Regions from separate parts of the Herbaspirillum sp. CAH-3 genome, predicted to be linked through region 3. Evidence: predicted binding sites of a transcription regulator. Region 3 holds the regulator's gene; each other region holds the start of a gene.
The links. The regulator LexA, encoded in region 3, represses DNA repair genes until DNA is damaged. The targets are predictions, from matches to a motif close to ACTGTATNNNNATACAGT.
Positions count from the first base shown of each region.

Region 1: a site for LexA is predicted at 6,215-6,232, ahead of recA (recombinase RecA). Genes of this name have one in related genera too.
Region 2: a site for LexA is predicted at 4,636-4,653, ahead of FYB76_RS03370 (VRR-NUC domain-containing protein). Genes of this name have one in related genera too.

Region 1 is NZ_VSWE01000011.1:225,516-236,238, reverse strand. It holds gene FYB76_RS26660 (hypothetical protein) at 243-404, opposite strand; gene FYB76_RS16040 (aliphatic sulfonate ABC transporter substrate-binding protein) at 407-1,390, opposite strand; gene FYB76_RS16035 (ABC transporter permease) at 1,416-2,345, opposite strand; gene FYB76_RS16030 (aliphatic sulfonate ABC transporter substrate-binding protein) at 2,350-3,336, opposite strand; gene FYB76_RS16025 (sensor histidine kinase KdpD) at 3,694-4,299, opposite strand; gene FYB76_RS16020 (response regulator) at 4,302-5,930, opposite strand; gene recA (recombinase RecA) at 6,390-7,439, shown strand; gene recX (recombination regulator RecX) at 7,588-8,052, shown strand; gene sucC (ADP-forming succinate--CoA ligase subunit beta) at 8,575-9,735, shown strand; gene sucD (succinate--CoA ligase subunit alpha) at 9,836-10,717, shown strand.
Region 2 is NZ_VSWE01000002.1:124,004-134,726, reverse strand. It holds gene bcsQ (cellulose biosynthesis protein BcsQ) at 1-58, opposite strand, end outside; gene FYB76_RS03375 (ATP-dependent DNA helicase) at 655-2,961, opposite strand; gene FYB76_RS03370 (VRR-NUC domain-containing protein) at 2,958-4,610, opposite strand; gene FYB76_RS03365 (LysR family transcriptional regulator) at 4,733-5,614, opposite strand; gene FYB76_RS03360 (SDR family oxidoreductase) at 5,800-6,555, shown strand; gene FYB76_RS03355 (lyase family protein) at 6,671-8,188, shown strand; gene FYB76_RS03350 (SDR family NAD(P)-dependent oxidoreductase) at 8,228-9,136, opposite strand; gene FYB76_RS03345 (SDR family oxidoreductase) at 9,174-9,944, opposite strand; gene FYB76_RS03340 (LysR family transcriptional regulator) at 10,055-10,723, shown strand, end outside.
Region 3 is NZ_VSWE01000006.1:302,597-313,319, reverse strand. It holds gene fliD (flagellar filament capping protein FliD) at 1-495, opposite strand, end outside; gene FYB76_RS10225 (flagellar protein FlaG) at 724-1,083, opposite strand; gene FYB76_RS10220 (flagellin) at 1,162-2,250, opposite strand; gene FYB76_RS10215 (tetratricopeptide repeat protein) at 2,574-4,556, opposite strand; gene lexA (transcriptional repressor LexA) at 4,760-5,419, opposite strand; gene rpsF (30S ribosomal protein S6) at 5,737-6,102, shown strand; gene priB (primosomal replication protein N) at 6,124-6,423, shown strand; gene rpsR (30S ribosomal protein S18) at 6,479-6,763, shown strand; gene rplI (50S ribosomal protein L9) at 6,790-7,242, shown strand; gene FYB76_RS10185 (replicative DNA helicase) at 7,446-8,891, shown strand; gene FYB76_RS10180 (DUF47 domain-containing protein) at 9,094-9,720, shown strand; gene FYB76_RS10175 (inorganic phosphate transporter) at 9,791-10,723, shown strand, end outside.

The DNA.
Region 1 (10,723 bases), on a different contig from region 3:
AATTGGCAAGAACGTTCATGTAACAAGTTTCAGTTTGGCGCGGAAGGCGGCGGTTAGTGGATGAGCGTCGCCAGTCCGTTTTACCGCCGGCTTTTGCCGGCGGTTTTTTTTGTTCGCTTTGTTCTGCATTCCACGCCTGAAGTTTTCTTCATTTCGGTCCGCCACCGCCTATGTAGCGGGCTTCACGATTCCTCTTCCGGCTTTTTCCTTCATGGCGCAGCGCTCAAAAAAAAAGCACCGCATCAGCGGCGCTTGTGAGATTGCTCGTCCGGCGCACTGCCGGAGCACTCCCGATGCCGATCCCGGTCGCGCCGTGAACGACGTCCGTCCGACAAGGGAAACAGCAGCGCCACCACCACGAGGATGACCAGCAATACCAGCGTGATCTGGTCCAGCCCGTCCATGTTCAGCCAGCCTTTCCGGGCGACCAGATCACCACGTCGCCGGTATCGACTTTCTTGGGCAGGAGTCCAGCCGCCAGGAAGGTGTCGGCGATGCGTTGCTGCTCGCCCAGGGCCTCGCGCCTGACCGCGCGCACCTCATAGCTGCGGCGGCTGTTGGCCAGCTCGATGGTGTCGGCGTCCAGGCCCCAGAGCGGTGCCAGGAAGTTTGCTGCCTCGCGTGGCTGCTGCTTGACCCACAGCCCGGTCTTCTTCAATTCATCGAAGACCACGCGCAACACCTCGGGATTGGCCTGCGCAAAGCTGGCCGAGGCCAGGTAGTACCGCTGGTAATCGGCCACCCCGCGTCCATCGGAAAGGATGCGCACCTGCGATTGCCGCTGCACGCCCGCCAGGAAGGGATCCCAGGTGACCCAGGCATCGACGCTGCCGCGTTCGAAGGCGGCGCGGCCATCGGCCGGCGACAGGTAGGCGGCATCGACGTCGCTGAACTTCAGTCCGGCCTTCTCCAGCGTGGCGATCAACAGGTAGTGCACGCCGGCCGCCTTGGTGACGGCAATCTTCTTGCCCTTGAGGTCGCTGGCCGTGCGCAGCGGCGAATCGGCCCGCACCACGATGGCCTGTGCGGCCGGCGAGGGCGATTCCTGCGCTACATAGGCCAGCTTGGCGCCGGCCGCCTGGGCAAACACCGGCACCGTATCGGCCACGTCGGCGCTGAGGTCGACACCGCCGACGTTGAGTGCTTCGAGCAGCGGCAAGCCACTGGCGAATTCATGCCAGCTGATCTTGGCGCCACCGGGTCCCAGCAGCTTTTCCAGCGTGCCGTTGGCTTTGAGGATGGTCAGCAGGGTGGAGGATTTCTGGTAGCCGATGCGGATGGCCTTGCCGCTTAGCGCCAGCGCGGATGCGGGTGCTACGGCACCCAGGCCCAGGGCGGCGCCAGCCTGCAGCAGGCGGCGGCGGGTGAAGTCGGTGCGGTGCTTGGACATGGATGTGCTCAGGTAAAAGGGAAAATCAGGATTTCTGCTGGCTGGATTGACGCCGTGCATCGCGCCAGCCGAGGCTTTTCTGCTCGACGGCGCGCAGCAGGCTGTCGCTGAGCTTGCCCAGCAGGGCGAGGATCAGGATGGCCGCCAGCACCAGGTCCGGACGGCTGCTCTCACGCCCGTCGGAGAGCAGGTAGCCGACGCCCTTGGTGGCGGCGATCAGCTCGGCGGCCACCAGGAACATCCAGGCCAGGCTCAGGCCGCCACGCAGGCCGGCAAACAGGTAGGGCAGGGCGGCCGGCAGCAGGATGTGGCGGATCAGTTCGGTGCTGGTGAGGCCGGAACTGGTGCCAACTTCGATCAGCTTGTGGTCGATGTCGCGAATGCCGGCCACCAGGTTCAGATAGGTCGGGAAGAAGGCGCCGATGGCAATGAGCACCACCTTGGGTGTTTCATCAATGCCCAGCCACAGCAGCAAGAGCGGGATCCACGCCAGGCTGGGAATGGCGCGCAGCGCCTGGAAACTGGGTTCCAGCAGGGCTTCGGCGCGGCGGCTGATGCCGACCAGCAGGCCCAGGGCGACCGCCAGCACGCTGCCGATCACGAAGCCGGCGGCGACACGGGCGAGGCTGGCGGCGATATGCGGCAGCAATTCACCGCGCTGCGCCAGCCTCCACAGGGTAGTTGCCAGCTCGCTGGGCGGTGGCAGCAGGCGCGCGGGAACCAGGTCGAGCCGGGCAGCGGCCTCTATCGCCAGCAGGAACAGCAAAGGCACGATCCAGCCGGTGAAGCGCCCCGGACGATAGCCATCGTCATGCGGCCAGCCACGGCGGCGCGCAGTGGCGGCGCGCGCCCCGCGCGGCCGGGCGGCCTCGGTCTGGCCGTGGGCTTGGGCCTGCGGGTTACCCAGCTTGGACTTGGCCTGCAGCGTGGCCGGCAGCGGCATGGGATCAGCCATGGCCTCAGGCCTTCACCACGCCCTGCGCATAGCTGGGGTCGATCAAAGCATTGATGGTGCGCGGCAGGTCGGTGCCGCTCTTGACCAGGTCTTCTTCCAGCAGGATGGGCGAGGCAGCGCGCAGCGCTTCGATATGCTCGCGGCCGATCTGCGGGTGTGAGAAATCGTTGCGCTTCAGTTGCAGGCGCGCCACCGGGGCCGACAGCTTGGACTCTTCCGACAGCAGGGCCACGGTCTCGTCGGGATGGGTGATGATCCAGTTGCGCGCACGTTCATAGGCGGCAATCACGCGCTTGACCTGGTCCGGATGACGGGCGGCGAACGTGTCGCTGACGTTGAGGAAACCGTAAGTGTTGAAATTGACGTTGCGGTAGATCAGGCGTGATCCGGCTTCCAGTTCACTGGCGGCCAGATGCGGATCGAGCCCGGCCCAGGCGGCCACGCGGCCCTGTTCCAGTGCAGCGCGGCCATCGGCGTGCTGCAGGTGGACGATCTCGACATCGCTCTTCTTGAGGCCGTTCTCGTGCAGCGCGCGCAGCAGGAAGAGATACGGGTCGGTGCCCTTGGTGGCGGCGATCTTCTTGCCCTTGAGTTCGGTGATGGACTTCACCGTCGAATCCTTGCCCACCGCCAGCGCCGTCCATTCCGGACGCGAATAGATGTAGACCGCCTTGACCGGATTGCCGTTGGCGCGCGCCAGCAGGGCGGCCAGGCCGGCGGTGCTGCCAAAGTCCACGCTGTCGCTGTTGAGATATTCGAGCGCGCGGTTGCTGCCGGCGCTGAGCACCCATTTGACTTCCGTCCCTTGCGCCTTGAGGTCTTCCTCCAGCCAGCCGAACTTGCGCAGCACCAGGCTGGGCGGCGAGTAGTAGGCATAGTCCAGGCGGATGGTCTTGGGCGGCTGTGCGGCGCGCGCCAGCAGGGGCGCGCTGCCCAGTACGGTAGCGCCGAGCGCGGCCGGGGCCAGGCGCAGGAAGTCTCTGCGTTGCATGAATGGGTTCTCCCTTGGTTGGATCGTCCCGCGCGAGGTGGCGCAGCGCGGCCATTGCCGGCCGCACAGGCGGGACCAACCGACACTCTAAGGAGGAAGCCCTGGCGGAAGAACGACTATTTTCGCGCTTGCATATGCGGGCGGCGCATGTGGGCGGGGCGTCTGCAAAGGGGCAGGGATAGGGTGGAGCAGAAGTTTACTGGTGCAGTCCTGTGCTCCTGTACTCCTGTACTCCTGTACTCATCTATTCATGTACTCATGCACTCATGCACTTCTGCACTCATGCAGTGCTGTACAGGAGACCCTGGCCGGACAGGGTCGAAGCGGAGGAGGCAGCGCCGGGCGCTCCCCACCGGTTCAGGGCAGGCACAGCTCGAACAGCGCACCGCCATCAGGATGGTTGGACAGGCGCGCTTCGCCATGCCGGGTCTCCTTGTTGTGGGCAGTGGCAATGGCATTGCACAGGTCCATGCCCAAGCCGGTGGAAGGCTTCTTTTCCTGGGTGCCGATGCCGGGGCCATCGTCGCGCACCGTGAAGATCACGCCGCCTTCCGGATGTTTGCGGCAGCCCAGCGCGATCTGCGAACGCGCGAAGCGGCTGGCATTCTGCAGCGCCGCTTCCAGCGCCAGCGCCACCAGGTGTTCATCGAAGAAGCCGATGACCGGCATGTCGGTCTCGTCCACCCGCAGGGCGATGTCGCTGCTGCGGGACATGCCGTGCTCGCGCACCAGCGCATCGAGGAAGTCCAGCGGCGAGACGGCCTCGACCTGCGCGCGCAGGCCCTGGGAATCGGCCTTGTAGAGGGTCAGGAAGGCGATCAGCTTTTCCTGCAGGGCCAGGCAGGTGACATGGGCCTGCTGTACGCGCGGCACGTCGTCGGACAGGCGGCGCAATTCCCCCTCCAGCACGCCCAGGGAGTTTTTGATGTCGTGAATGATGATCGCGGCAAGCTTGGGATCCATGGTCAGCTCTTCGGGGCTACTTTGGTCAGGGTGTCGCGCAGGAACTTGTGCATCTTCGCGACTCTATCGTTGCCGGGAATCAGGCGGTCCAGGGTGGCCAGGTAGCGGCGCACGCGCTTGACGTATTCTTCGTTCCAGCCGCGCTGGCTCATCCACAGCAGGTGCAGCTGGGCTGCCGCCAGCAGCACGCCGGTGTTCTCCGGCATGCTGGCCAGCGCCTCTTCCAGGCGCGCCAGCGATTCGTCGGGTTTGGCGCTGCGCATGAGGGCATTGGCTTCGGCGATGATGCTCATGCAGTGCTTGACGGCACCGTCGATGAGTTCCTCGGCCAGGTTGGCGCGGCCGGTATCGGCCAGCACCTTGCGCGCCAGCATCTGCAGGGTCTTGTTCTCGTGGTCGGACTTGACGGCCTCGGCAATGAGCTTGGCACCTTCCTCATCCTTGCCCATCGAGAAGGCGGCCTTGGCCAGGGCCAGGGTGGCGGTGTCCGAGGCTTCCTTGCCGGCGGCCTGGCGGGCGGTCTCGAAGGCTTGCTGGGCCGAGATGGTGTCGCCCAGCTGGACGTAGGCCTGGGCCTGCACGGCGGCCTGCGCGGAGACGAAGAGGTTGGATTCCTCGTAGCGGCGCGGCGCGCTTTCCAGCAAACGCAGCGCGGCATCCGGATCGCCGCTGTCGATGTGCACCTGGGCCAGCGAGAGCAGGTCGGTGGGCTGCGCGGTGAGCGAACCCTTGGTGTGCTTCAAGACCTTGTCATAGGCCTCGCGCGCCTGGTCGAGATGGCCGCTGCGGTAGGCCACGTCGCCCACCAGGCGGCTGCGGCGCGCCGAGGGAATGATCTCGGAGGACCTGGTCAGCGCCTCCAGCGCGCCTTCCTGGTTGCCCTGGGCTTCGTCGATCTGCGCCATCAGGTCGTAGGCGGCGATGAACTGCTTGTTCTGCGCCAGTACGTCTTGCACGATCACGCGCGCATCATCCATCTGGCCGGCCACAATGTTGCAGCGGGCCAGGCCGATCTTGGCCCACACCAGGTCGTCGCGCATGGCCAGGGCCTGCTTGTAGACCTCGCGCGCTTCGTCGATGCGGCGTTGTTCGATCAGCAGCGTGCCCTTGGTCTTCATGATTTCGACGATCCACTTGGGGGCCGACTTGAGCACGTTGTCGCATTCGATGATGGCGCCGGCGATGTCCTTGCGCTTCATCTTCTCGGTCACCGGCAGCATGGCGTGCTGCTTCTCCAGCAGGCGATCCACGCGCTCGGCGATGCGGCTGGCCGTCAGCGGCTTCAACATGTAGGCGTCGGGCTGGAACTCGGCGGCGCTGGCCACCAGGTTGTAGCCGCTCTCGGCCGTCACCATGATGAACATGCAGGTCGGCGACAGCATGTTCTGGGTGCGGAAGAACTCCAGCAGCTGCTGGCCGTTGCTTTCCTTGTTGAGGTTGTAGTCGCAGATGATCAGGTCATAGGTGCCGGATTGCACGAAGCGGATGGCTTCATCGGGCGTGGCGGCCTGGTCGACCTTGGTCACGCCGAGCTGCCCGAGGTGCATGCGGATGTTCTGGCGCATCGTCGGCATGTCGTCGATGACCAGGCAGCGCAGGGCGCTGATGTGGCTGAAGGGCACTAAACTCATGAGAACGGTCTGTAAAGCGATCTGTAAGGCGATCTGTTCGGGATTGCGGAATGCCGTGGGCCGAATAATTGCCGCGATGCAATATCGTGCAAGATGACGACTATTGATATCAATTAAGCCATTGCTGACGAATTATTCCCACCAACTCACGAGTGTGCCGTTTTTTTTCCTTCCATGCATCATTCCTCTGCGATTTATGAAGTTTTTGGCAGGGCGGGCTCTCGTATAATTGTGGTTTTCGCCCACGGATGAAATCTGGGCCGACAAAAAGGCTTGCGCCGGGCACTGTTTTTTTATACAGTATCGCTCTATCGGCGCGGTCATCCACTGCTGCCGGGCAAACTCAGCGGCGGGCCGGCGATGGCCAGCCACCGCGAGCAAGATCCAAGCAATATTCAAGCAACATCAGCAAGACTCCCCCTGACACCCGTCTTCACGACATTTTGCCGAGAGAGATTTATGGACGACAAAAAAGCTGCGAACAACTCTGAAAAGAGCAAGGCGCTGGCCGCCGCGTTGGCACAGATTGAAAAGCAGTTTGGCAAGGGCTCGGTGATGCGCATGGAAGATGGCGTCATCGCTGAGGAAATCCAGGCGGTTTCCACCGGCTCCCTGGGCCTGGACATCGCCCTGGGCATCGGCGGCCTGCCGCGTGGCCGCGTCATCGAAATCTATGGTCCGGAATCCTCGGGCAAAACCACCCTGACCCTGCAATCGATCGCCGAAATGCAGAAGCTGGGCGGCACCTGCGCCTTCATCGACGCCGAGCACGCGCTGGACGTCACCTATGCCCAGAAGCTGGGCGTGAACCTGAACGACCTGCTGATCTCGCAGCCCGATACCGGTGAACAGGCCCTGGAAATCTGCGACGCCCTGGTGCGTTCCGGTGCGGTGGACCTGATCGTGGTCGACTCCGTGGCCGCGCTGACCCCCAAGGCTGAAATCGAAGGCGACATGGGCGATTCCCTGCCCGGCCTGCAAGCCCGCCTGATGTCGCAGGCACTGCGCAAGCTGACCGGCAGCATCAACCGCACCAACACCACCGTGATCTTCATCAACCAGATCCGCATGAAGATCGGTGTCATGTTCGGCAACCCGGAAACCACCACCGGCGGTAACGCGCTGAAGTTCTACGCTTCCGTGCGCCTGGACATCCGCCGTACCGGCTCGATCAAGTCGGGTGATGAAGTCATCGGCAGCGAGACCAAGGTCAAGGTCGTCAAGAACAAGGTCGCGCCCCCGTTCCGCGAAGCCCACTTCGACATCCTGTATGGCGAAGGCACTTCCCGCGAAGGCGAGATTCTGGACCTGGGTTCGGAACACAAGGTGGTCGAGAAGTCCGGCGCCTGGTACAGCTACAACGGCGAGCGCATTGGCCAGGGCAAGGACAATGCCCGCAACTACCTGAAGGAACATCCGGAACTGGCCCGCGAGATCGAGAACAAGGTCCGCGTCGCACTGGGCGTGCCGGAGCTGGCCGGCGGCGAAGCGGAAGCCAAGGCTTCCTGAATCCGCGCTTAAAGGATTCAAGCGTCATCACGGCGACAGGGTTTGCCTGAGCCCTGGAGGTCGTGATGGTGCTTGTTTATCCCGCTGGTGCCGTGCTGTGTTGGCGGTCTCGGCGGGAGGCAATACCGCAGTACAGCAAGTTCGCAACATGCCAAGACCGCCGATCAGCCTGAAAGCAAGGGCGCTCAAATATCTCTCTTCACGTGAGCATAGTCGCCAGGAACTTGCGCGTAAGCTTGCCCCTTACGCGCAAGAGGGCGATGACATCGACGCGCTCCTGCAATGGCTGGAGCAGTCCCGTTTCCTTTCCCAAGAACGTTTTTCCGAATCGCTCGTGCATCGCCGCTCGGCGCGCTACGGCAATCAGCGCATCATCTCCGAACTTCACGGCCATGGTATCGAAGGTGAAGCCATCGCCGAACTGAAGGCCGATCTGGCCGCCGGGGAGGGCGACCGCGCCGCGCAGGTGCTGCGGCGCAAGTACAGTGCGCCACCACCCGATGCGGAGACCCGGGCAAAGCAGATGCGCTTCCTCCAGCAGCGGGGGTTTTCCCATCGCAGCATCCGTGAAGCCTTTCAGAAAGCTTGGGCCGACGACGAAGAGTCCGCCTGAGACCTGGTGGCACGCCCTGCGGCCAGCCCGGTCGAGCACATTTTTCCCGTTTTTCACTGAAAATATCCCGCCGGCGTGTGGACTTGTCCTGTCCGATGGTAATTCCGGCGCATTGCGTCCCGTGTTAGCGCTACCGGCCAACAGGCCGTTTGTCGTGTGCTAAAATTCGGAAGTTTTTGCTGCGGCGCGCAAGCCTGAGGAGATATCGCGTGTTGCCGGTTTGTTAAAACGGCGCATCGGTGCAAGGCCCACGTCAGGAGCAGGAATGGATAATGCGAACGCTTCGGCGCAAGCTGGCGTGTTTCGACTATCAGACCAACTAAAGCAGACGGCATGCATATGCCCAATTCGACGAATTCACTCGCAACCCGCGCAGCTCACGCCTGCGCCCGACTCCATCCGGCAACGGATGCGACCCCCGCCTGCGGGTTGCAGTCTGCTTTCTGGTCGGCCGGCTCGATGCCGGCTACCGAATTTCAATCCGGCAAGTTTCATTCATTCAGTGTCTAAAGGGAAGCTCCCATGAAAATCCATGAGTATCAGGGTAAAGAAATCCTGCGCCAGTTCGGCGTAACCGTGCCGCGCGGCATTCCTTGCATGTCGGTCGACGAAGTCGAAGCGGCTGCCCAGAAGCTCGGCGGCCCGGTGTGGGTCGTCAAGGCCCAGATCCATGCAGGCGGCCGTGGCAAGGGCGGTGGCGTGAAGGTGGCCAAGTCCATCGAGCAGGTCAAGGAATACGCCAACCAGATCATGGGCATGCAGCTGGTCACGCACCAGACCGGTCCCGAAGGCCAGAAGGTTCGCCGCCTGCTGATCGAAGAAGGCGCTGACATCAAGAAGGAACTGTACGTTTCCCTGGTGACCGACCGTGTCTCGCAGAAGGTCGTCCTGATGGCCTCCAGCGAAGGCGGCATGGACATCGAAGAAGTTGCCCACAGCAACCCGGAAAAGATCCACAACGTCATCATCGACCCGATCGATGGCCTGACCGACGCCCAAGCCGACGACGTGGCCGCCAAGATCGGCGTGCCTGCCGAATCGATCCCGGCTGCTCGCCAGAACCTGCAAGGCCTGTACAAGGCTTACTGGGAAACCGACGCTTCCCTGGCTGAAATCAACCCCCTGATCCTGACCGGCGACGGCAAGGTCATCGCCCTGGACGCCAAGTTCAACTTCGACTCCAACGCCCTGTTCCGTCACCCGGAAATCGTCGCCTACCGCGACCTGGACGAAGAAGATCCGGCTGAAGTCGAAGCTTCCAAGTTCGACCTGGCCTACATCTCCCTGGACGGCAACATCGGCTGCCTGGTCAACGGCGCCGGCCTGGCCATGGCCACCATGGACACCATCAAGCTGTTCGGCGGCGAGCCGGCCAACTTCCTGGACGTGGGCGGCGGTGCCACCACCGAGAAGGTCACCGAAGCCTTCAAGATCATGCTGAAGAACCCCGAACTGAAGGCCATCCTGGTCAACATCTTCGGCGGCATCATGCGCTGTGACGTGATCGCCGAAGGCGTGATCGCGGCTTCCAAGGCCGTCTCGCTGAAGGTGCCCCTGGTGGTGCGCATGAAGGGCACCAACGAAGACCTGGGCAAGAAGCTGTTGGCCGATTCCGGTCTGCCGATCATCTCGGCCGATTCCATGGAAGAAGCCGCCCAAAAGGTCGTGGCAGCTGCCAAGTAAGTAACCCAATACGCAAGCCTGCGCGGCGCGAGCCGCCGGCTGCAAGCCATTGCAGTCCAGGCGCCGCCCGCGGCGCAGGCATCACAGTCAAGGAAGAGAAATGTCGATCCTCATCAACAAAGACACCAAGGTCATCACCCAAGGTATCACCGGCAAGACCGGTCAGTTCCACACCCGCATGTGCCGCGACTACGCGAACGGCAAGAATGCCTTCGTCGCAGGCGTGAACCCCAAGAAGGCCGGTGAAGACTTCGAAGGCATCCCCATCTATGCCAACGTCACCGAAGCCAAGAACGCCACCGGCGCCACCGTTTCCGTGATCTACGTGCCGCCCGCCGGCGCTGCTGCTGCCATCTGGGAAGCCGTTGAAGCCGAGCTGGACCTGGCCATCTGCATCACCGAAGGCATCCCCGTGCGTGACATGCTGGCCCTGAAGGACCGCATGGCCAAGGCCGGTTCCAAGACCCTGCTGCTGGGCCCGAACTGCCCCGGCCTGATCACCCCGGACGAAATCAAGATCGGCATCATGCCCGGCCATATCCACAAGAAGGGCCGCATCGGCGTGGTGTCCCGCTCGGGCACCCTGACCTATGAAGCCGTGGGCCAGCTGACCGCCCTGGGCCTGGGCCAGTCCTCCGCCGTCGGTATCGGTGGCGACCCGATCAACGGCCTGAAGCACATCGACGTCATGAAGGCCTTCAACGACGATCCGGACACCGACGCCGTCATCATGATCGGTGAAATCGGTGGTCCTGACGAAGCCAACGCTGCTCGTTGGATCAAGGACAACATGAAGAAGCCGGTGGTTGGCTTCATCGCCGGCGTGACCGCGCCCCCGGGCAAGCGCATGGGCCACGCAGGTGCCCTGATCTCCGGTGGTGCTGACACCGCCGAAGCCAAGCTGGCCATCATGGAAGAGTGCGGCATCAAGGTCACCCGCAACCCGTCCGAAATGGGCCGCCTGCTGAAGTCGGTGCTGTAATTGGCC
Region 2 (10,723 bases), on a different contig from region 3:
GGTATCCATCCACCGTGGCCCCGAACTTGCTCAGCAAGTTGGAGATATCGTTTCCCATGCTTGACTCCTGCCCAGCCCTGCACGCGGCGGCTTTTGACCTGGCCTGCAAGACCTGCCTGCAATTCTGTTAAAAATCGGTAAGTTCTCTCATTTGCTGCTATCCCCCAAGCTATTTTTGACATTCCGCTCTATCGGCGGTCCTTCTTTACTTCTCGTACCCGGTAGCCCCCATGCCAGCCAGGCTCAAAAATATTGTCAATAAGACCATATTTTGAGTTGCCATTAAAACAAATAAATCCTGACGGCGCAAGCGATTCTGTTGTCAAAAAGGTAAAGATCTGTCACCAAGGGCCACATTTCTTTTCAGGAACGAATTCACTGCGAGGCGCGAATCTTACCCGGGCCGAAGCGCTTTTGTCGCTTTGCAGCGACATTTTGTTCCTGTCAACGTCGCGCTTTTGGCACAGTATTTCCCCTGTTTCATCACAGTTGCCACAGGGCATCGCCGCATTGCGCTTTCGCTCTCAATCGACGGGAGCTGCAGGGGGGGCTTGCTGCGTTTGCATCCTGAGTGCGTATGCTATGCGATCAGCAAAACTTGTCACTCGGGAAAAACCTGAACGGCCACACCTCAGCCATGTCGATGGTGCCGTTTCAGGCGCTCAACAAGCCGGGCTGGTCCAGCTGCCACCATGCCGGCAACAGCGCTTGCACTTCCGGCCGGCCGAAACGCTGGTCGATCAGCCAGACCGTGCCCTGGTCGGTTTCGGTGCGGATCACGCGGCCGGCCGCCTGCACCACCTTCTGCAGGCCGGGGTAGAGATAGGTGTAGTCGTAGCCGCAGCCGAAGAGCTGCTCCATGCGCTCACGCAACTGCTCATTGACCGGATTGAACTGCGGCAGGCCCAACGTGGCCACGAAAGCGCCGATGAGCCGTTCGCCCGGCAAGTCCACCCCTTCACCAAAGGAACCGCCCAGCACCGCAAACCCGATGCCCTGCCCGCCGCTTTCAAAGCGGGCCAGGAAGCCATCGCGGTCGGTCTCGGACATGCGGCGCGACTGCTGCCAGGTCGCGATACCGGGATGGGCACGCACGAAGGCATCGTGGGCCTGCTGCAGGTAGTCGAAGCTGGAGAAAAATGCCAGGTAATTGCCGGGCCGCTCGTCGAACTGACGTGCCATCAGGCTGCAGATGGGTGCGATCGAGGCGGCTCGGCGCTGCCAGGTGGTCGATATCTGGTGTGCCACCTTCACCTGCAACTGGCTGGCCTGGAAAGGCGACTCCACATCGATCCAGGCGGTGCTGGCGGGCATGCCGAGCAGGTCGGCAAAGTAATTCCAGGGCGCCAAGGTCGCCGAGAACAGCGTGGTGGCGTGGGCAAATGCAAAACGCGGCCCGAGGAAAGGCGCGGGGACCACATTGCGGATGCACAGCACGGTATTGCGCTCATCCTCGCGGGTCAGGTCGAACAAGGAATGCGGGCCGAAGGATTCGGCCAGCCGCACGAAGGCCATGGCATCGAAATAGAAATCTCGCAATGGCGGATCCAGCGGCACCGCCACCTGGGCCAGGAAGTCACTGATGGCGCCCACGCTGCTGCTCAATGCCTCGACGAACTTGGCCGGGGGCGCCTCCAGCACCTGGTAGGGCAAGTCGGCCTTCTTGCCGGCGGCGGTCCAGGCACGCCCCAATTTCTCCAGCGGCTTGGCCACCGAGGGCGGGGCCACGGCGCGCGCTGCACGCAAGGCGGCGCGGCTCAGTTGTGCGCTGTACATGCTGCGGGCGCGCGCAACCAGGTTGTGCGCCTCATCGGCCAGCACGCTCACGCGCCAGTCGTGCGCCTGCGCCATGCCGTAGAGCATGGCGCCGCCATCGAACCAGTAGTTGTAGTCACCCACGATGACATCGCTCCAGCGCGTCATCTCGCTGCCCAGGTAATAAGGGCAGACCTGGTGCTGCAGGGCCACGCTGCGCAAGTGTTCGCGGTCCAGCAGCGGCTGCGTGAGGCAGGCCGCGCGGGCGGCTGGCAGGCGGTCATAGAATCCTTGGACCAGCGGGCAGGAATCGCCCCGGCACAGGCGATCCGGATACTCGCAAGCCTTGTCGCGGGCACACAGTTCCAGCACGCGCAGCGGCAATTCTCCCTGCGCCGTGAGCGTGGCGGCGGCGTCGAGCGCCAGTTGGCGCCCGGGAGTCTTGGCGGCCAGGAAGATGATCTTGTCCAGCTGCTGCGACGGCGCCGCCTTCAAGGCCGGGAAGAGCGTGCCCAAGGTCTTGCCGATGCCCGTCGGTGCCTGCGCCAGCAAGCTGCGCCGTCCGCTGTGTGCACGAAAGACGGCCTCGGCCAGTTGGCGCTGGCCGGGACGAAAGTCGCCATGCGGAAACCGCAGCGACTGCAGGGCCGTATCCCGCGCCGCGCGATGGGCCAGTTCCTGTTCGGCCCAGCGCATGAAACGCTCGCATTGCCCGGCGAACAGCGCGGCCAGTTCCTCGCGGCTGCGGGTTTCCTCCAGCACCGTTTCCTGCTGGCTGCCAATGTCGAAATACACCAGCGCGAGGTGGATCTGCGCCAGCCCTTCCTTCTCGCACATCAGGTGGCCATAGACGCGCAATTGCGCCCAGTGCAGGTGGCGATGATTGTCGGGCAGGCTGGAAAGCTGGCCGCGATAGGTCTTCACTTCTTCCAGCAGTTGGCGCCTGGGATCGTAGCCGTCGGCCCGACCCCGCACGTGCAGCGCGCCGTGCTCTGCCGACAGCGTCACTTCGCTCTGGTAGCCCTCGCCGCGCCGCTGCGCCACGATGGCGTGACCGGCGATACCTTCCTGGGCGGTGGGTGTGGGCGTAAAGCGCAGGTCGAGATCGCCCTGTTTGGCAGTGAATTCGCACAGGGCGCGCACTGATACGGTGTAGCGCGGCGCGGGCTTTTCCTGTGCGGCGACGGGGGCGCGGTCGGCATTCATGCGGCAGCCTGCTCCCATTGCAGGTAGCACACCGCCACCGGCATGGCGTGTTGCGCGCAATAGTCCAGCCAGCGGCGCTGGTTGTCCTGCAGGCGGTCGCCCGGTCCCTTGACCTCGATCATCCGATAGCGCCCTTCCTGCGGCCAGAACTGGACCAGGTCGGGAAAGCCGTTGCGATTCTCGCGCACGTCTTCCAGGATGCGCAGGCACCACAGTTTCAGGTGGGCGGCCGGGATGCAGTCCAGCGCCGTCACCAGTATCTCGCGCGTGATCCAGCCCCAGGCCACGAAGGGCGACTGCAGGCCCTGCTTGGCCTCATAGGTCGCGAGGATATGCGCGCGATGGCTGCCGTCATCGAGGCGGCCCAGGCAGCGTTCCAGCAGTTCACGCCGGCGCGCTGCGAAATCGGCGCTGAGCAGATCGGCCGGCTCGCGCTGGAAGGGGTGGAAGAAGGCACCGGGAATGGCTGCAAAGATGGCCTCCCAGCACAGCAGGCCAAACAGCGTATTGGCCAGCGCATTCTCGACATAGAACACCGGCGCCTGCGCTTGCTGCAAGTGTGCTTGGACTGCTCGCTCGACGCGGCTGCCATCCGGCGGCAGTACCAGGTCGATCTGTGGGACCACGGCCGCGCGCGGGCGCAGCGCCGGCGGCAAGCCCAGCTGGCGCGACAGGCGCGGTGCGATGCGCAGCAACTGCTGGCGTTCGGCCTCGCTCTCCGGCGCCTGCCGGGCCAACTTCAGCAGCGCGTGGGCGGGACCAAAGCGGCCCTGCTTTTCGAGTACCCGGATCGCACGTGCCCGCGCGCCAGGATAACGGCAGGCCAAATAGACCTGCTGTGCCTGCCCCAGGTCCCCGGCCTTTTCGCACTGCTGGCCGAGCTGGAACAGCAGGCGTTCACGGCGACTCTCCAGCCAGGGATTGTCGAAGCTGCCCGAAGGGAGTGCCGCCAGGATCCCGGTGGCTTCCTCGCCGGCAGAGTAGCGCTCCTTGCAGGCCCGCAGCTGCAGGTAGAGGTCGATATCGCCCCGGCTGCGGAAACCCCGGGCCTCCGGCGCCAAGGCAATTTGTTCATAGCGCAGCGTGCCCAGGTCGGCCAGCACGAATTCGCTCCAGTCCTGGCGCAGGTTGCCGAAGAACATCAAACGCAAACGTTCACACAGCCCGCTCACCCGCATGAACAGGACTTGTTCCCCGCCCTGCCCGGCCGTCATCCAGTGCGCCAGGCGGCGCGGTTCCGCATGGGCCGGATCGGCCGCCAGGGCGGCCAGCAGGTCCTCCTTGCGCGCACTCCTGAGGGCGCCCCGCAGGCCGAACCACCGCACCAGCTCGGGCTTGGTTGCCAGGGCAAACACCTGGGCCAGCGACAGCGCTGCATCCTGCTCCACCCACGCCGATGGCAGGCCCTGCGCGGCCTGCAAGGGGCAGCCAATTTCGGGGTAGTCCAGCCGGCTGGTGCGGAAGTGCTCGCCCCGGCGCATCATCATGCGCACGAAGAGCGCGCGGGCTGCCAGCGGCAAACCCGCGAAGGTCTGGAGGAAGGCGCACTCCTCTTCGCTGAGCAGGTCGGCATAGCGCTCGGCCAGCCACGCCAGCGCCTGCTGGAAATTGCTCAGGTAGTAGAAGCGGTGATCGGGGACGACGGGCATTGCGGGCAAAGGAAGCGGGAGCAAGACTGTATGGATGCACAGTATATCGTTTCCTGCCCGAAGCGACGTATTTTCCTCCATCAAGGTGAAGGATCATGCAGCCCTTCCGGCCGCCCGGCCGCTCAGATCCTGCTTGCCAGCTCGGCGGCAAAGAATTCCGTCACCACCCGCACCCGTTGCGGGATGAAGCGGCGGCGCGGCCAGACCAGGCTGATGTCGCGCGTCTCGGACAGGTAGGCATCGAGCACGGTGACGATGTCCGGATGGCGCATCTCGCCCACCAGCGAAGCCCGGTTGAAGAGACCAATCCCCACGCCCGCGCGAACCGCCGAGAGGATGGCCTCGACCGTATTGGCCGACAGGTTGCCCTGCACCGCCACACTGAAACGCCCTTGCGGTCCGCTGAAGGGCCATTCGCGCATGTCGTTGTAGATCAGGCAGTTGTGGCGTGCCAGGTCCTGGGGCGTGCGCGGCAGGCCATGCCGCCTGAAGTAGCTGCGCGCCCCCACGCACACCAGCGAGGTACTGGCCACGCGCTTGACCACGGCATCGGGATGCTGCTGCGGACTGACGCGGATGGCGAGATCAATGCCATCGGCCAGCAGGTCGCGCACGCCATCGGCAAACTGCAGGTCGAGCCGGATGCCGGGATGGCGCTTGAGCAGCAGCGGCACCAGCGGCAGCACGTGCAGGCGGCCGAAGGTACCGGAGGTGGCCAGCCTGACCAGGCCGGCGGGTTCCTGGGACGTACTGGAAAGCTCGGCATCGGTCTGGGCCATTTCTTCCAGCAGCGGCACGGTGCGGGCGTAGTAGGTGCGGCCGTGATCGGTGAGGGTCACGCTGCGGGTGCTGCGATGGAGCAGTGCCACGCCCAGGCGCCTTTCCAGCGCGCCCACGGCCTTGCTGACGGCCGATTGTGATTCGCCCAGGCGGCGAGCTGCGGCCGAAAAACCACCGGTTTCGACGACGGCGACGAAGGCCGTCATTTCCTGGAATCTGTCCATGGATGCTCGCTATCAAGAAAAGCCCGGGGGCCGATTTATTCCAAAACAGAATAACAGCAATGGCAATCGACGGGATTATCAGCAAAGCACAAGGTAATTAGCATCATCGTTGCCACTGGCCGCTGCGCTTTGCAAGGCCGGCTTCAATGAATGCCTCTTCACTTTTGAACCGACAGGATTCCAACATGACTACAGCAAGCCAACCTCCCTCCCTCTCCCTCACCGGCAAGAAAGTCGTCGTGGTCGGCGGCAAGACCGGTATCGGCCTGGGCATCGCCCGCGCCGCACTGGCCGCCGGCGCCACCGTCGTCGTCGCCAGTCGCCGCATCACCTCCCTTGAAGCCCGCCCTGACCTGGCCGGCTTCCAGCAGGCGAGCCTGGACATGCGCGACGAAGCCGCCGTACGCGCCGCTTTCTCCGCCATCGGTCCTTTCGATCACCTGGTGGTCACGGCTGCACCCGACATCGGCACCTGGGGCGGCTTCATGGATGCCGACATGAGCGGCGTGCGCAGCTATGTGGAAGGCAAGTTCCTCGGCACCTGGGCCTGTGCCCGCTACGCCGCGCCGCTGCTGGGCAAGGGCGGCACCATGACTTTCCTCAGCGGTGGCATGGCAGTGCGGCCCAAGCTTGGCTTCACGGCGGTGACCTCCAGCTTCGCGGCGGTCGAGGCGCTGTCTGCATCGCTGGCGGTGGAACTGGCACCGACGCGGGTCAACACCATCCGCCCCGGCTATGTGGAAACGGACATGTGGAATTTCCTCCCGGCCGAAGTGCGGGCGGGCATGTCGCAACAGGTGGCGGCCAGCTTCCCGGCGCGCCGGGCGGGCCAGGCGGAAGACATCGCCCATGCGGCCCTGTTCCTGATGACCAATCCCTACGTCACCGGCACGGTACTGGACGTGACCGGCGGCGAGAACCTGGTCAACAGCATCGGCTGAAAACAGGACGTGCCGGGTGTGCAGGGTGTGTGATTGAGCGGGCAGAAACCAAGATTGCGTTTGCCCGCTAAGATAGGCGCCCTGCACAGTCCAATCAAACCCCCAGGAGACCGCCTTGCCCAAACTTTCCACGCTCGCCTTTGCCCTATCCGCCGCCCTGCTGGGCAGCGCTGCGCCCCTGCACGCGCAGCAGGCCCCGCGCCATGATGAATTCTTCTGGCTCGGCGAAATCAACAAGGCCACGGCCGTCATCAATACCGACGAAGGCCTGCTGGACAAATCGATGACGCCGCTGGTCGTCAAGGGTATCCGCAAGGTGCTGGCCGATGGCGAACTGCCCGGTGCCAAGCGGCCCACGCTGGTGATCACCTTCGAGCCGCTGCTGATCCAGGCGGCCGGTCCGCAGATCACGCTGCTGCACGCCGGCCGTTCCAGCCAGGACATGCTCTCCACGCTGCGCGCGGCGATCCTGCGCGAAGACCTGCTGACGCTGGCCAACCAGCTCAACGCCACCACGGCCGCACTGGTCAAGCTGGCCGCCAGCCAGCGCGACACCATCGTGCCCAACTACACCAATGGCGTGGCCGCCCAGCCCAACAGCTACGGCCACTACCTGCTGGGCTTTGCTGCCGCACTGGACCGCGATGCCCAACGCCTGCGCGAAGCCTATGTCCGCCTGGACCGCTCGGCCATGGGCACCACCGTATTGAACGGTACCAGCTGGCCGCTGAACCGGCAGCGCATGGCCGACTATTTGGGCTTTTCCGCCATCGTCGACAACGCCTATGATGCGGCGCAATTGTCGGCCGTCGATGGTCCGGTGGAAGCGGGCGCTGTGGTCTCCTCCATCGCCCTGCATGCCGGCGCCTTCATCCAGGACGTGATGACGCAATATGCGCAGCCGCGTCCGTGGATCCTGCTGCAGGAGGGTGGCGCCAATACCTATGTGTCTTCGGCCATGCCGCAGAAGCGCAATCCGGGCCTGCTCAACAGCACCCGGCGCGATGCCTCCACGGTCATTGCCGAGGGCATGGGCGTGGCCATCGTGGCGCACAACCTGCCGCCCGGCATGAGCGATGCCAAGGACGTGAAACCCAACAAGGAGATGGTGCTCAATACGGTCAAGGTGCTGAAGAACTGGGAGAGCATCCTGGGGGCACTGGTGATCGATCCGAAGCGCGCACTGGAAGAACTCAACAGCGACTGGACCGCTTCCCAGGAGCTGGCCGACGTGCTCATGCGCAAATACAAGCTGCCCTTCCGCGTGGGCCATCACTTCGCCTCGGAAGTGGTGGAGTATGCCAAGGCCAACGACATCCGCCCGCTGGACTTTCCTTATGCCCAGGCGCAGCGCATCTATCACGAGGCGGTGTTGAATTCGGAATTCCCGCAGGCCCTACCGATGTCGGAACAGGAGTTCCGCAGCACCCTCGATCCGGTGGCCATCGTGCGCAATCGCGCCACCGTCGGCGGCCCGCAGCCAGCCGAGATGGATCGCATGCTGCGCGAAGCGACTGCGCGCGTGGCCCAGCAGGATGCGTGGATCAAGGCCCGGCAGCAGCGCATCGCAGGCGCGCTGCAGAAGCTGGATGCGGATTTTGACCGGATGGCCGTCTCGGCGGGGGTGAAGTAATCCCGGCCGGGAAAGCCATCCACGACAAGGACCAGCGCATCAGGCGTGCGGCGCCTGGCGCTGCGGCCTGAGCAGGTCCGCCATGCCGACCCGCTGCAGCATTTCCGCGCGCAGCCGGTCCAGCACGGCGAAGCCGACATCGGCCCCATCCTGGGCCGGGTCGATGTGGACCCGGAATGGTCGCTGGCCGAAAGGCTGGCCGACCACATCGACGATGGCCGTGGCCACCGCCCCGGCATCGGCCTCGGGCGGGACGATGGCCGCAAAGGCTTGCTGGATCTGCTCACCAAAGCCGGCATAAGGCCCCTGCTCATACTGCGCCAGCACCCCCTGGTCGGCCGGACTGCCGGCATGCGCGAAGTGATTGGTGCCCGAGGTGAAGGCGCCCGGTACGATGATGCTGCTCTCGATGCTCCAGCGCGTGAGCTCTCGCGCATATTGCACGGCCAGCGCATCCATGGCGGCCTTCGCTGCGAAGTACGGTGACAGGTAAGGCGGCGTGCCGCCGGCCGAGCTGCTGCTCGATACCCACACCAGCAGCCCCTCACGCCGCGCCCGCATGTGCGGCAACACGGCGCGGTTCACGCGCTGGGTGCTGACCACGTTGACGTCGTAGAGCTGGGCGAACTGTTCCGGCGAAAAGGCCTCGGCCGGACCAAAGGCCATGTGGCCGGCATTGTGGATCACCACGTCGATGCGCCCGTGCGCGGCAATGATGCTTTCAACGGCCGCCTCGACAGAGTCCTGCGACTGCACGTCCAACTCCACGGCCTGCAAGGCTGCGCCGTGCAGGTCGGCGAAGGCTGCCATCTGCTGCACTGCCGCCGCATTGCGGCCGGTGGTGGCGCGCATCGAGGCGTAGACGATATGCCCGGCGCGGGCCAGCGCTTCGGCGGTCAGGCGGCCGAAGCCGCTGGAGGCGCCGGTGATGAGGATCACCTTGTCCATGAAGACTCTCCTTTTTTGTCGGTTCGTGAAACGCCGCTCAGATCGAGCCGCCATTGGCCCGCACGGTCTGGCCGTTGATCCAGCTGCCGTCGGGGCCGACCAGGAAGGCCACGATGCCGGAAATGTCCTCCGGCTGGGCCAGGCGTTCCAGCGGCGGCAGCTTGGCCAGGCGCTCGATCTGTTCCGGGGTCTTGTCCTTGAGGAAGAGTTCGGTGGCGGTTGGTCCCGGGGCGACGGCATTGACGGTGATGTTGCGGCCGCGCAGTTCCTTGGCGAAGACATTGGTCATGGTCTCCACGGCTGCCTTGGTAGCCGCATAGATGGAATAGCCGGGCGAGGCCATGGTCTTCATGCTGCTGGAGAAGTTGACGATGCGTCCGCCCTCGCGCAGGCGCTTGGCGGCGATGCGCATGGTGTTGAAGCTGCCCTTGATGTTGATGGCCAGCAGCTTGTCGAAGAGCTCGTCATCGGTATCGGCCAGCATGGTCAGGCCGGGCTGGATGATGCCGGCATTGTTGACCAGGATGTCGACCCCGCCAAAGAGCGTGCTGGCCTGGTCGAACAGGGCCGCCACCTGGGCCGGCACGGCGACGTCGGCCTGGATCGCAGCGGCGCGTCCGCCGGCGGCGGTGATCCCGGCCACGACACGCTCGGCGTCATCCTTGCGGCCGGCATAGTTGACGATGATGGCGATGCCCTCTGCTGCCAGTCGCGTGGCGATGGCCGCACCGATGCCGCGCGAGGCGCCGGTGACGATGGCGACCTGCTGGTGGGCGGGACGGGTGGCTTGGGATGCGGTGGTGTTCATGCTGTTTCTCCTTGTGAAGGTAGGTGGGTTGAAATCGATGGATGAATCATCCCACCGGGGGCGCATCGGCTGTAGCCGTATAATCGACATATCGCTTATCCACTTTTTGCATGACCATGTTCAACGACCTGCACCTGCTGCGCAGCTTCGTCACCATCGTCGACTGCGGCAGCATCTCGGCGGCGGCGCGTGCCCTGCACATGACCCAGCCCACCCTGAGCCGCCAGCTGGGCGCACTGGAAGAACAATGCGGCGCCGAACTGCTGCGCCGGGACACGCACCGCATGAGCCTGACCGACAGCGGCCAGCGTTTCCTGCAGGATGCGCGCGCCCTGATCGAACTGGCCGACGAGGCAGAGCAGCGCCTGCGCCAGGAACAGGGCGGGCTGCAGGGCAACATCCGGGTGTTTTCCACCATCGATTTCGGGCAGACCGTGGTGAGCCGGCTCATCAGCAGCTTCATCCAGGCGCATCCTGGCGTGACCATGGAACTGTCCTATTCCAACCGTCCGGTGCACATGATCGAAGAGGGATGCGACGCCGGCATTATTGCCGGCACCATCACCGACGAGCGGGTGGTGGCCCGTTCGTTGGGCCAGATCCGGCGCCACGTGGTGGCCTCGCCCGGGCTGGTCGCAGCACACAAGCGTTGCCGCCGCCCCGAGGACCTGCAGGCCTGGCCGTGGCTGATCCTGGCCTCGGCCAATTTCGGCGGCACGCGCGAAGTCATGCTCTACGGGGAAGGTGACCAGGAGCACCGGCTGCAGGTGCAGCCGGTG
Region 3 (10,723 bases):
AATGGACGCAGTCACGCCGGCCTTGGAGGCATTGATCGCATCGCGCACGCCGGCCAGGGTCGAGTTGGCCTGCAAGGTGATGAAGGTCGGGGAATTGGTGCCGACCTTGATGGCGATCGAATCGCCGGCGTTGTAGGTCGTGCCGCTGCTCACGCCCGCCGACTGCAGTTTCTGCGCCAGGATCTTGGTCGAGTTGTCACTGTTGACGTCGGCCGTGAAGGGGTCGGTGGTCAGGTTGCTGCCGGTACCGGCATTGCTCACCGAGCTCTTCTGGGAGCTGAAGCTGGCTGCGGTCAGGGCTTTGATGGCGGACTGATAGCTCGACAGCGCGCTCTTGAGGCTGCCATACGCAGAGATCAGGGTGTTGTAGCTGCTGGCCTGGGTGGTCAGCGGAGTCAGCTGCGTCTGGCTTTCGGCCGAGATCAGTTGACTGACCAGGGTGGAGACATCGAGCGGACCTGCCGATGTGGAAATGGTGCCGGTGGAAGTGGCCACGGTTCAACTCCTGAATCTTTGCGTGAGGCACAGCGCTGTGCGGTTGTCCAGCGCGGTCAAGAGGAGATGGGCTCTCAAGTACGGCGTCTGGGGCGAGGGGACGCTGTGCGAAATAACTATCTGAATCCGTTATGAACTGGGGTAGCCGAATCCGTCATGCGCAATGAGCGGGCATTGACGCATGCGGGTGTTCAGCCACTGCAGTTCGTACCAGACTCGAGGGGAAACTCAAGCCTTTTCCTTGATCAGCAAGCCTTGCATCTTGTCGATCGATTTGGCGATGGCGACAGCTTCTTCGCTGGGAATCTGGCGAATCACGGTGTCCGTAGCCGTATCGACGACCTTGATGATGGTCTTGCCGGTATCCTGGTCCTTCGAGAAATTCAACGCGGCAGCATTGGCGGCAGCGAAATCGTTCAACTTGCCCACGGCATCGTTGAGTTCGCTATCGGTGGCGCGTCGTGCTTCCGGGGTGGCCGCCGGTGCGACCGTCGATACCACGGGATCGGGCTTCTCGGCTGTCTTCGGCGCTGCATATGCAGTACCGGAGTCGCCAGCAGCAGTGATATTAAGTGGGGCAATCGACATGGTGCTACTCCCTTCCTTAAAGGAACGTGCGGAGAATAAGGTCTATCCCCCGCACGTCATCCTACCTAGCTATCTGGCTTATTTCAACAGCGAGAGGACCTGCTGCGGCGCCGAGTTGGCCTGCGACAGCATCGCGGTACCAGCTTGCTGCAGGATCTGCGCACGGGTCAGGTTCGCGGTTTCCTGCGCGTAGTCGGTATCCATGATACGGCTGCGCGACGCGGTGATGTTCTCGCTCGACACTTGCAGGTTGCTGATGACCGCGCTGAAGCGGTTCTGCACGGCACCGAACTCGGCACGCTTGGAGGAGATCAGGCTGATGGCCTTGTCCAGGTTCTGGATGGCCTTCTGAGCATCGCTCTGGGCGGACGGGTTGGCAACAGCCTGGTCCAGGGACAGCTTGGCGCTGTCAACGGCAGCTTGCAGGGTCACGGCCGACGAAGCCAGTGCCGAGGAGGACAGGGACGAACCGGTAGCGAACAGGTTGTCCAGGGCAGCCTTGGCCGAGGTGTAGGTCGCTTGCGCGGTGCTCACGCCGCTGGTGTCGCCCAGACCGATCAGGCCCTTGGCGCTGGTGCCGATGACGGTAGAGATGGTCGAGTTGTTCGACAGGTCATCCAGGGTGATGGTGATCTGGTCGTTCAGCTTGTTGTCTTGCACGTTGGCACCGACCTGGAACGACAGGGTCAGGGAAGCCGACACGTTGGTAGCGTCGGAGCCGGTACCAGCCGAAGCGCCCTGGCCCACACCGGTGAACAGGTTCTGGCCGTTGAAGCTGGTGCCGTTCAGGACGCGGAACACTTCCTGCGACAGCTGGGTGTATTCGTCGTTGAGGGTCTTGCGGTCTTGTGCGCTGTTGGTGCCGTTGGCTGCTTGCACAGCCAGTTCACGCATACGTTGCAGGTTGTCGCCGACGGTCGACAGAGCGCCTTCAGCGGTTTGCGCCATCGAGATACCGTCGTTGGCGTTACGTTGTGCAACTGCCAGACCCTTGATCTGGGAGTTCATGCGGTCGGCGATAGCCAGGCCGGCGGCGTCGTCCTTGGCGCTGTTGACGCGCAGGCCGGACGACAGACGTTGGATCGAGGTATTGAGCGACGACTGCGAGGAATTCAGGTTCCGCTGCGTATTGAGCGACGGAATGTTGGTATTGATGACTGCTGCCATGTTAATTCTCCTAAGATTTGAGACCGATGATCCGAGTTTCAGTGCCTAACGTTGGTCTTCTACCCATGAGCCCCAGGCGTTTCAACCTCTGTTGATTGCTTTATCGGGCAGTCTTGGAAAAAGTTTAGGGCTATTTGCAAAAAATCTTTTTCAAGGCTTTCCGAACTAAAACTGCGTGCTTTGAAACTCCAAGCAAATCCTTTTTCGACGGCAATTCCAAAAACTTTAGGAAAATTGCTGTTGCGGCCGAGAAAAAAGTTCCAAAAAGCAAAAACCGCCCGGCAAGGGCGGTTTGGCAGGACCAATGCGCGATCGGCAAGGGATCAGGCCTGGACTTTTTTCTGTTGCAGGATCGTTAGTTCCTCGCCAAGTTTTTTCAGCACGGAATCCCAATCGCTGACCGCTGGCTGGCGGAACAGGCGCATGCTGGGGTACCAAGGGGAGTCCTCCCGATCATTGAGCCAGCGCCAGTCCGGGACGTGCGGCAGCAGCACCCAGGTGGGGTGATTGAGGGCGCCTGCCAAGTGAGCCACTGAGGTATCGACGCAGATAACCAGGTCAAGATTGCTGATCGCCGCAGCCGTATCGGCAAAGTCCTGGCAGTCGTTGCCCAGGTCAAAGACGGGCAACTCAGATGGCAATTCCTTGAGTCCTTCTGCCGGCTTGCCTTTTTGTAAAGAATAGAACTCGACCTTGGGCAGCGCGAAGAGCTGCTTGACCTTTTCCAGCGGGATCGAGCGATGGCGATCATTGCCGTGTTCCGGATTGCCGCCCCAGACGATGCCGACACGCAGGTTTTCCTCAGATCTTGTCAATGTGGAAATCTTCAGTTTCCAGTTTGCTGCCAGTGCCGGATCGGCAGAGAGGTAGCCCTCCGGATAGCGGGGGATATCCTCGACCGTGTGCGTACGCATCGCATAGGGCAGGCTCATGAGAACATAGGCGCAGTCGCAGGGCGGCAGCGGGTCGCTTTCGCGCACCAGCGTGACCTGGGGAGTGAAGGATTGGAACAGGCGGTAAAGAGGATTCTTCACATGCAGCGCGACGCTGGCGCCTTGCGCCATGAGCAGGCGGGCGTAGCGCAGGAACTGGATGCTGTCGCCGAAGCCCTGTTCGTGCATCAGCAGGATGCGCTTGCCGGCCAGCGAAGACTTGCCATCCCATTTGGGAATGACCTCGAACAACTTGTGGATCAAGCGATAGACGTGGGCGCGTTCCTTGGTGGTCAGGCGGCTTTCGTGGCACTCCCAGCCTTCCTCGAATTCGCCGCGCAGCAGCAGGGTCAGTGCCAGGTTGTGCTTGGCGGTCGGGTAATTCGGGCGCAGGGCCAGGGCCTGGCGGAAGTTGCCGAGCGCGTCGTCATAGTCGCCGTGATCGTGCTGGATGGCGCCGATGTTGTTGTAGGTCATGGCGTGCTTGGGATCCAGTGCCAGGGCCTGCTTGAACATGCGCATGGCATCCTCGAAGCGGTCGCCCGTGTTGAAGTAGCTCGAGCCGAGCTTGACGTAGCCATTGGGATCCTTGGGCGCGATTTCGATGACGCGCAGCATGTGTTCATGGGCTTCGTCGATCTTGTTCAGTTTCAGGTAGCTGTCGGCTATCTTGTTGTGGGCGTAGGTGTCCTGCGGATCCAGCAGGATGGCTGTCTTGTGGGATTCAACGGCTTCCTTGTACATCTCCATGGCGTGGAATGCTTCGCCCAGGGCGGTGTGGGAGGGTGCAAAATTGATCTGGTATTCGAGCGACTTCAGGATGGTCGCGACGGCCTCGTCGAAACGTCGCGCGTCGATCAGGGCCCGGCCCAGGTGCGACAGGGGGCCGGGCGCATTGGGTTCGCGCCGGGCGGCGTCCTCGAAGTATTTGATCGAGGCTTCCGGGTCGTTCTTTTCGTGCAGGGCATTGGCCAGGCCGATGCGGGCCGCCCGGTTCTCCTTGTCCAGTGCGATGGCGCGCTCGTAAATGGCAATGGATTCATCGATACGATCCTGGCTCAGGACCGTGCCGGCCAGGTTGCTCAGGTATTCGGCATTGTTGGGATCGGCCTCAATGGCCTTGCGCAGATATTGTTCGGCTTGCGCGAACTGGCCTTCCTGCATGGCGATGAGTCCGCGCGCGTGGTTGGCGAAGACCAGGTTGGGGGCGCGGGCGAGCACGGCCGTGCAGATCGTCTTGGCCTCGTCCGTCTTGCGGCTGTCCAGCAGATCGAGGCATTTGCGAACGTCCAGCAGATCCTGCAGATTGGACTTGGCGGCGGCGGGCGCCGGAATGTGTTTGCCGTGCTTGTTGCTGCTCTTGCGCGTCGACATCGAAAAAGATCCTCTTGGTTGGGCGCATCGGTTGCGCCGGGCATAGCTATCCAGCAGGCATGATATGCGCAACGCGTCACCGGTGAAGAGGTGAATAGAAAGCAAAAAACCTCCGTTTTAGGCGGAGGTTCATGCAGCAACGGACAATCAATGTCCGGCCGGAGCAGGTTCGCGACAGGTGCGGGCGGCTGCGCCGCTGGTCATCAGTTCCAGCTGCGCAGCAATCCCACGGCCAACCCTTCGAGTGCGAACTGGTCGTTTTCCGGCTTGACGATGATGGGCTCGAACTCCGGATTTTCAGGGAAGAGGGTGATGACGCTGCCGGTCTTTTGATAGCGCTTGACCGTGACTTCGTCGGCCAGGCGGGCGACCACGATCTGGCCGTTGCGCGCCTGGTCCGCGCGGCGCACCGCCAGCAGGTCGCCGTCGAGGATGCCGGCATCACGCATGGACATGCCGCGCACCTTCAGCAGGTAATCCGGCTTGGCCGGGAACATGGCCGGGTCGACCTGGTAGGTCTTTTCCACGTGTTCCTGGGCCAGGATGGGCGAACCCGCCGCCACGCGGCCGATCAGCGGCAGGCTCAGCTGCATCAGGGCAGGATGGGGCAGGGCCATCTGGCGTGCGGTGCTCGCGCCGGCCGCGCTGCCCGACTCGCGCAGGCGGATGCCGCGCGAGGTGCCGGGGGAAATTTCGATGGCGCCCTTGCGGGCCAGGGCCTGCAGGTGCTCTTCGGCGGCGTTGGCGGAGCGAAAGCCCAATTCGGCGGCGATCTCTGCGCGCGTGGGAGGGAAGCCGGTGTTCTCGATGGCGTTCTTGATCAGGTTCAGGATCTGTTCCTGGCGCGCAGTCAGTTTGAGCATGAGGGTGGCCTTTCTCGGAGGGAAGGCTGTTTGGATGAACAGTCTGTATTTTTATACAGGTGCAATCCTTGTGTCAACGGCAACATGCATATTCCTGGAGCGAAAAGGCAAGCTTTCTTGTTTATATAGAGCGTGCCGCAGGTGAAGGTCTTGCGTGGTCTTGTGCCCGGGGCCGCATATTGTGGTCCCCCGGCTGCATCGGCTTGATGCCGGCATTGCCGCGAGAGCGGAAACCTAGTATGATCTCGGGTTTTCCTCTTCCCACACCCGTCTTGACGCCGGGGTGGGCGTCTTCAATAAGTCCATAAGGAGTCTACATGCGTCATTATGAAATCGTATTTATCGTCCACCCGGACCAAAGCGAGCAAGTGCCGGCGATGATCGAGCGTTACAAGGGCATCGTCACCACCCGCGGCGGCAAGGTCCACCGTGTCGAAGATTGGGGCCGTCGTCAACTGGCTTACCAGATCCAGAAGCTGGCCAAGGCTCACTACGTCTGCCTGAACATCGAAGTCGACAGCGAAACGCTGGCTGAAATCGAAACCGGCTTCAAGTTCAACGACGCCGTCCTGCGCCACCTGACCGTCAAGATGAAGAAGGCCGAAACCGGTCCTTCCCCCATCCTGAAGGCAGTGCAAAAGGAAGACGCGGCCAAGAGCCGTACCGAAGCTCCGGCAGCTTAAGCGCTGCGAACATCGCGGAGAGTGAACCAGCTTCAAGTCATCGCCAGCCTGGCAGAACGTGATGTTTTGCGTTACACGCCGGCCGGTATCCCGATTGTCACTGCCAGGTTGCAGCACCAGTCGGAACAGATGGAAGCTGGCATGCAGCGCCAGGTCGAATTCGAGATCGCGGCGCTGGCAGCAGGAGAAATCTCCGGTGCGCTCAACAGGGCAGCGCTGGGGGAAGTCTTCCGGTTCACCGGCTTTTTAGCCCGCAGGAATCGCAACAGCAAGAGCGTCGTGTTTCATATCGTTGATTTTGGCCCGGTCGCGCCGGATTGAGCGGCGCAAGGTAGCCAAACAGACCTTACCCAATTTTTAGATACAGGAGCCAACCATGGCATTCGGTAAAAAGTTCGATAAAAGCAAGCTGAAAAACAAGCGTCAACAGCAAAACCCGCTGTTCAAGCGCAAGAAATTCTGCCGTTTCACCGCCGCTGGCGTTGAACAGGTCGATTACAAGGACGTGGACACGCTGAAGGACTTCGTCCAGGAAAACGGCAAGATCATGCCGGCACGCCTGACCGGTACCAAGGCCCACTACCAGCGTCAAGTTGACACCGCCATCAAGCGCGCGCGTTACCTGGCCCTGCTGCCGTACACCGATCTGCACAACGCCTAATCAGCGTCGAGAAATAGGAGAAAAACATGCAAGTCATTCTGTTGGAAAAAATCGTGAATCTCGGCGGTCTGGGTGATGTCGTGCGCGTCAAGGACGGTTTCGCACGCAACTTCCTGATCCCGCAACGCAAGGCCCGCCGCGCTACCGATGCAGCCATCGCTGAATTCGAAGCCAAGCGCGCTGACCTGGAAAAGGCTGCTGCCGAGAAGCTGGCCGCTGCCCAAGCCCAAGGCGAAAAGCTGACCGGCTCCACCGTGGAAGTGTCGCAGAAGGCCGGCGTTGATGGCCGTCTGTTCGGTTCCGTGACCAACTTCGACATCGCTGAAGCCCTGGGCAAGAAGGGTTTTGCTGTCGAGAAGTCGCAAGTGCGCCTGCCCAACGGCCCGCTGAAGACTGTTGGCGAACACCCGGTGTCGGTGGCTCTGCACACCGACGTGGTGGTCGACGTCACCATCGCAGTCAAGGGCGAGCAAGCGTAATACGCCTGTTTGCTGCAATTCGTTTTGCAATAAAAAAGCCGGGTTCGCCTGGCTTTTTTATTGTCAGTTTCTCCTGGGCATCCCGGCGGCACAGTGATTGTCGAACAGGATGTCATTGGCTTCATGTCGCATCCGTTCGCATGAAGCATCAGGTCGTGCAAAAACGTCCGGTCTGACCTACGGCTTCACATCAGCAGGTTATAATGCGCGCCATGAAAGAATCGTCCCGCGGCAATCCAGAATTTTTCCGTGGCCAGAAAGAGTCATCGGACCCCCAGATCGATGCGCTCCGCGTGCCGCCCCACTCCATCGAGGCCGAGCAATCGGTGCTGGGCGGCCTGCTGCTGGACAACGCGGCTTGGGACCGTATCGCCGATTTCGTCAGCGCTGAGGACTTCTACCGCTACGATCACCGCATCATCTTCGAGCACATCGTCAAGCTCATCAACAGCACCAAGCCGGCTGACGTCATCACCGTCTACGAAGCCATGTCCACCAGCGGCAAGGCCGAAGAGGTGGGCGGGCTGGTCTACCTGAATGCGCTGGCGCAAAACACGCCTTCTGCAGCCAACATCCGCCGTTACGCGGAGATCGTCCGCGATCGCGGCATCTTGCGCAAGCTCATCACCGTGGCCGACGAGATTTCCGGCAATGCCTTCAATCCGCAGGGCAAGGATGTGAAGTCCATGCTGGACGAGGCTGAATCCAAGATCTTCGCCATTGCCGAAGAAGGGTCACGCGGCTCGCAGGGCTTCATGGAAATCCAGCCGCTGCTGACCCAGGTGGTCGAGCGCATCGACGAGCTCTACAACCGCGACAGTTCCAGCGACATCACAGGCGTTCCGACCGGCTTCATGGACCTGGACAAGATGACCTCCGGCCTGCAGCCCGGCGACCTGATCATCGTGGCCGGCCGTCCGTCCATGGGTAAAACCGCTTTCTCGATCAACATCGGCGAGCATGTCGCCATCGAGTCGGGCCTGCCGGTGGCGGTGTTCTCCATGGAAATGGGTGGCGCGCAGCTGGCCATGCGTATGCTGGGTTCGGTCGGGCGCCTGGACCAGCACCGCCTGCGCACCGGCCGCCTGCTGGACGAGGACTGGCCGCGCCTGACGCATGCCATCCAGAAGATGAACGATGCGCAGTTCTACATCGACGAAACGCCGGCGCTGTCTCCCATCGAATTGCGCGCACGTTCGCGCCGTCTGGCTCGCCAATGCGGCAAGCTGGGACTGATCATCATCGACTACCTGCAGCTGATGTCGGGCAACGGTGGCAGCTCTTCTGAAAACCGCGCCTCCGAAATCTCGGAAATCTCGCGTAGCCTGAAGGGCCTGGCCAAGGAACTCAATTGCCCGGTCATTGCGCTGTCGCAGCTGAACCGCTCGCTGGAGCAACGTCCCAACAAGCGTCCCGTGATGTCCGACTTGCGCGAATCGGGCGCCATCGAGCAGGATGCCGACGTCATTTTGTTCATTTACCGTGATGAAGTTTACAATCCGGACTCGCCCGACAAAGGCACGGCGGAAATCATCATCGGCAAGCAGCGTAACGGCCCGATCGGCAGCATTCGCCTGTCCTTCCTGGGGATGTACACCAAGTACGACAACTATATCGGCAACCTGGCGCAGCCTTACGGCGGCGACTGATGCCATGGCGGCGTACCGGACCGGTGCGCCGCTGCAAGAGGACCACGGGTGGCGCGGGGCTACCCGTGTCATGCAAGACGGACGGCTCCCGAGGCCGTGCGTGCAGGACCGGCAGGGCGGGATTCCGGCTTCCAAGGGGGCAGCCGCAGGCCGGTTCGAAACGGCGCTTTACATGAGCGCTAACCATTGATGAGAGAGAAAAATGTTTGGACGATTGATGCCGACTGAAGGCAAATTCTTTGACCTTTTCAATCAGCATGCAGAGCTGGCGGTCAAGTGCGCGAAAGAAATGGTGGCGCTGATGACCAATTTCGACGACCTTGAAATTCGCGTGCACGCCATTGAAGCCGTCGAGAAGGAAGCCGACAAGGTCACGCACAATGCCATCGAACTGCTGCACAAGACCTTCATCACGCCGCTGGACCGTGATGACATTCACCAGCTGATCACCCGCATGGACGACATCCTGGACTTGCTCGAAGACGCGGCCCAGACCATCTCGCTCTACGACATCAAGGCCATCACGCCCGAAGCCAAGCGCTTGGCCGAGCTGTGCCTGTCCTGTGCGGAGAAGGTGCAGGCCGCCGTGGGTCTGCTGTCCAACATGGACAATTCGCGCCAGATCCTGTCGATCTGCCAGGAAATCGACCGCCTGGAATCCGACGCCGACCACGTCATGCGTGCGGCCATGTCCAAGCTGTTCCGCGACGAACCGGATGTGCGCACCCTCATCAAGCTCAAGGCCATCTACGAAATCCTGGAAACCGTCACCGATCGCTGCGAAGACGTAGCCAACATCATCGAAGGCATCATCGTCGAAAACGCCTGATCTCCCGGCGTAGCGGCGATTCCCTCGATTTCCGATGGGGACGCCGCTGGTTTCATACAACGGTTTCCCCATGCAAACAATCCAAATCAGCTTACATATTCTCGCGTTGTTGATCGTCCTGGCGCTGCTGTTCGACTTCATGAACGGTTTCCACGACGCCGCCAACGCGATCGCCACCGTGGTCTCCACGGGCGTACTGCGTCCGCAGACCGCCGTGGCCATGGCCGCCTTCTTCAACCTGGCTGCCGTGTTCGTGTTCCACCAGCTGCACGTGGCGGCCTCGGTGGGCAAGGGCACCATCGAACCGGCCATCGTTGACCAGTACGTCATCTTCGGCGCCCTCATCGGTGCCATCTTCTGGAACCTGGTGACCTGGTACTACGGTATCCCGTCCTCGTCCTCGCATGCCCTGATCGGCGGCCTGGTTGGTGCGGCCGTGGCCAAGGCCGGTACCGGCGCGCTGATCTCGGCGGGCCTGTTGAAGACGATTCTCTTCATCGTGCTCTCGCCCGTGCTGGGCCTGGTGTTTGGCTCGCTGATGATGCTCGTGGTGTCGTGGATCTTCTTCCGCTCCACACCGCGCAAGATCGATGGCTGGTTCCGCCGGCTGCAGCTGCTGTCGGCCTCCATGTACAGCCTCGGCCACGGCGGCAATGATGCGCAGAAGACCATCGGCATCATCTGGATGCTGCTGATCGCCTCCGGTTATTCGTCGCCAGACGCGCCGCCGATGTGGGTCATCATTTCCTGCTACTGCGCCATCAGCCTCGGTACGCTCTTCGGTGGCTGGCGCATCGTCAAGACCATGGGCCAGAAGATCACCAAGTTGAAGCCCGTCGGCGGTTTCTGCGCCGAAACCGGTGGCGCCATCACCTTGTTCATCGCCACTGCCCTGGGCATTCCGGTCTCGACCACCCACACCATCACCGGCGCCATCGTCGGCGTGGGCGCGGCGCAGAAGATGTCGGCCGTGCGTTGGGGTGTGGCCAGCAATATCGTCTGG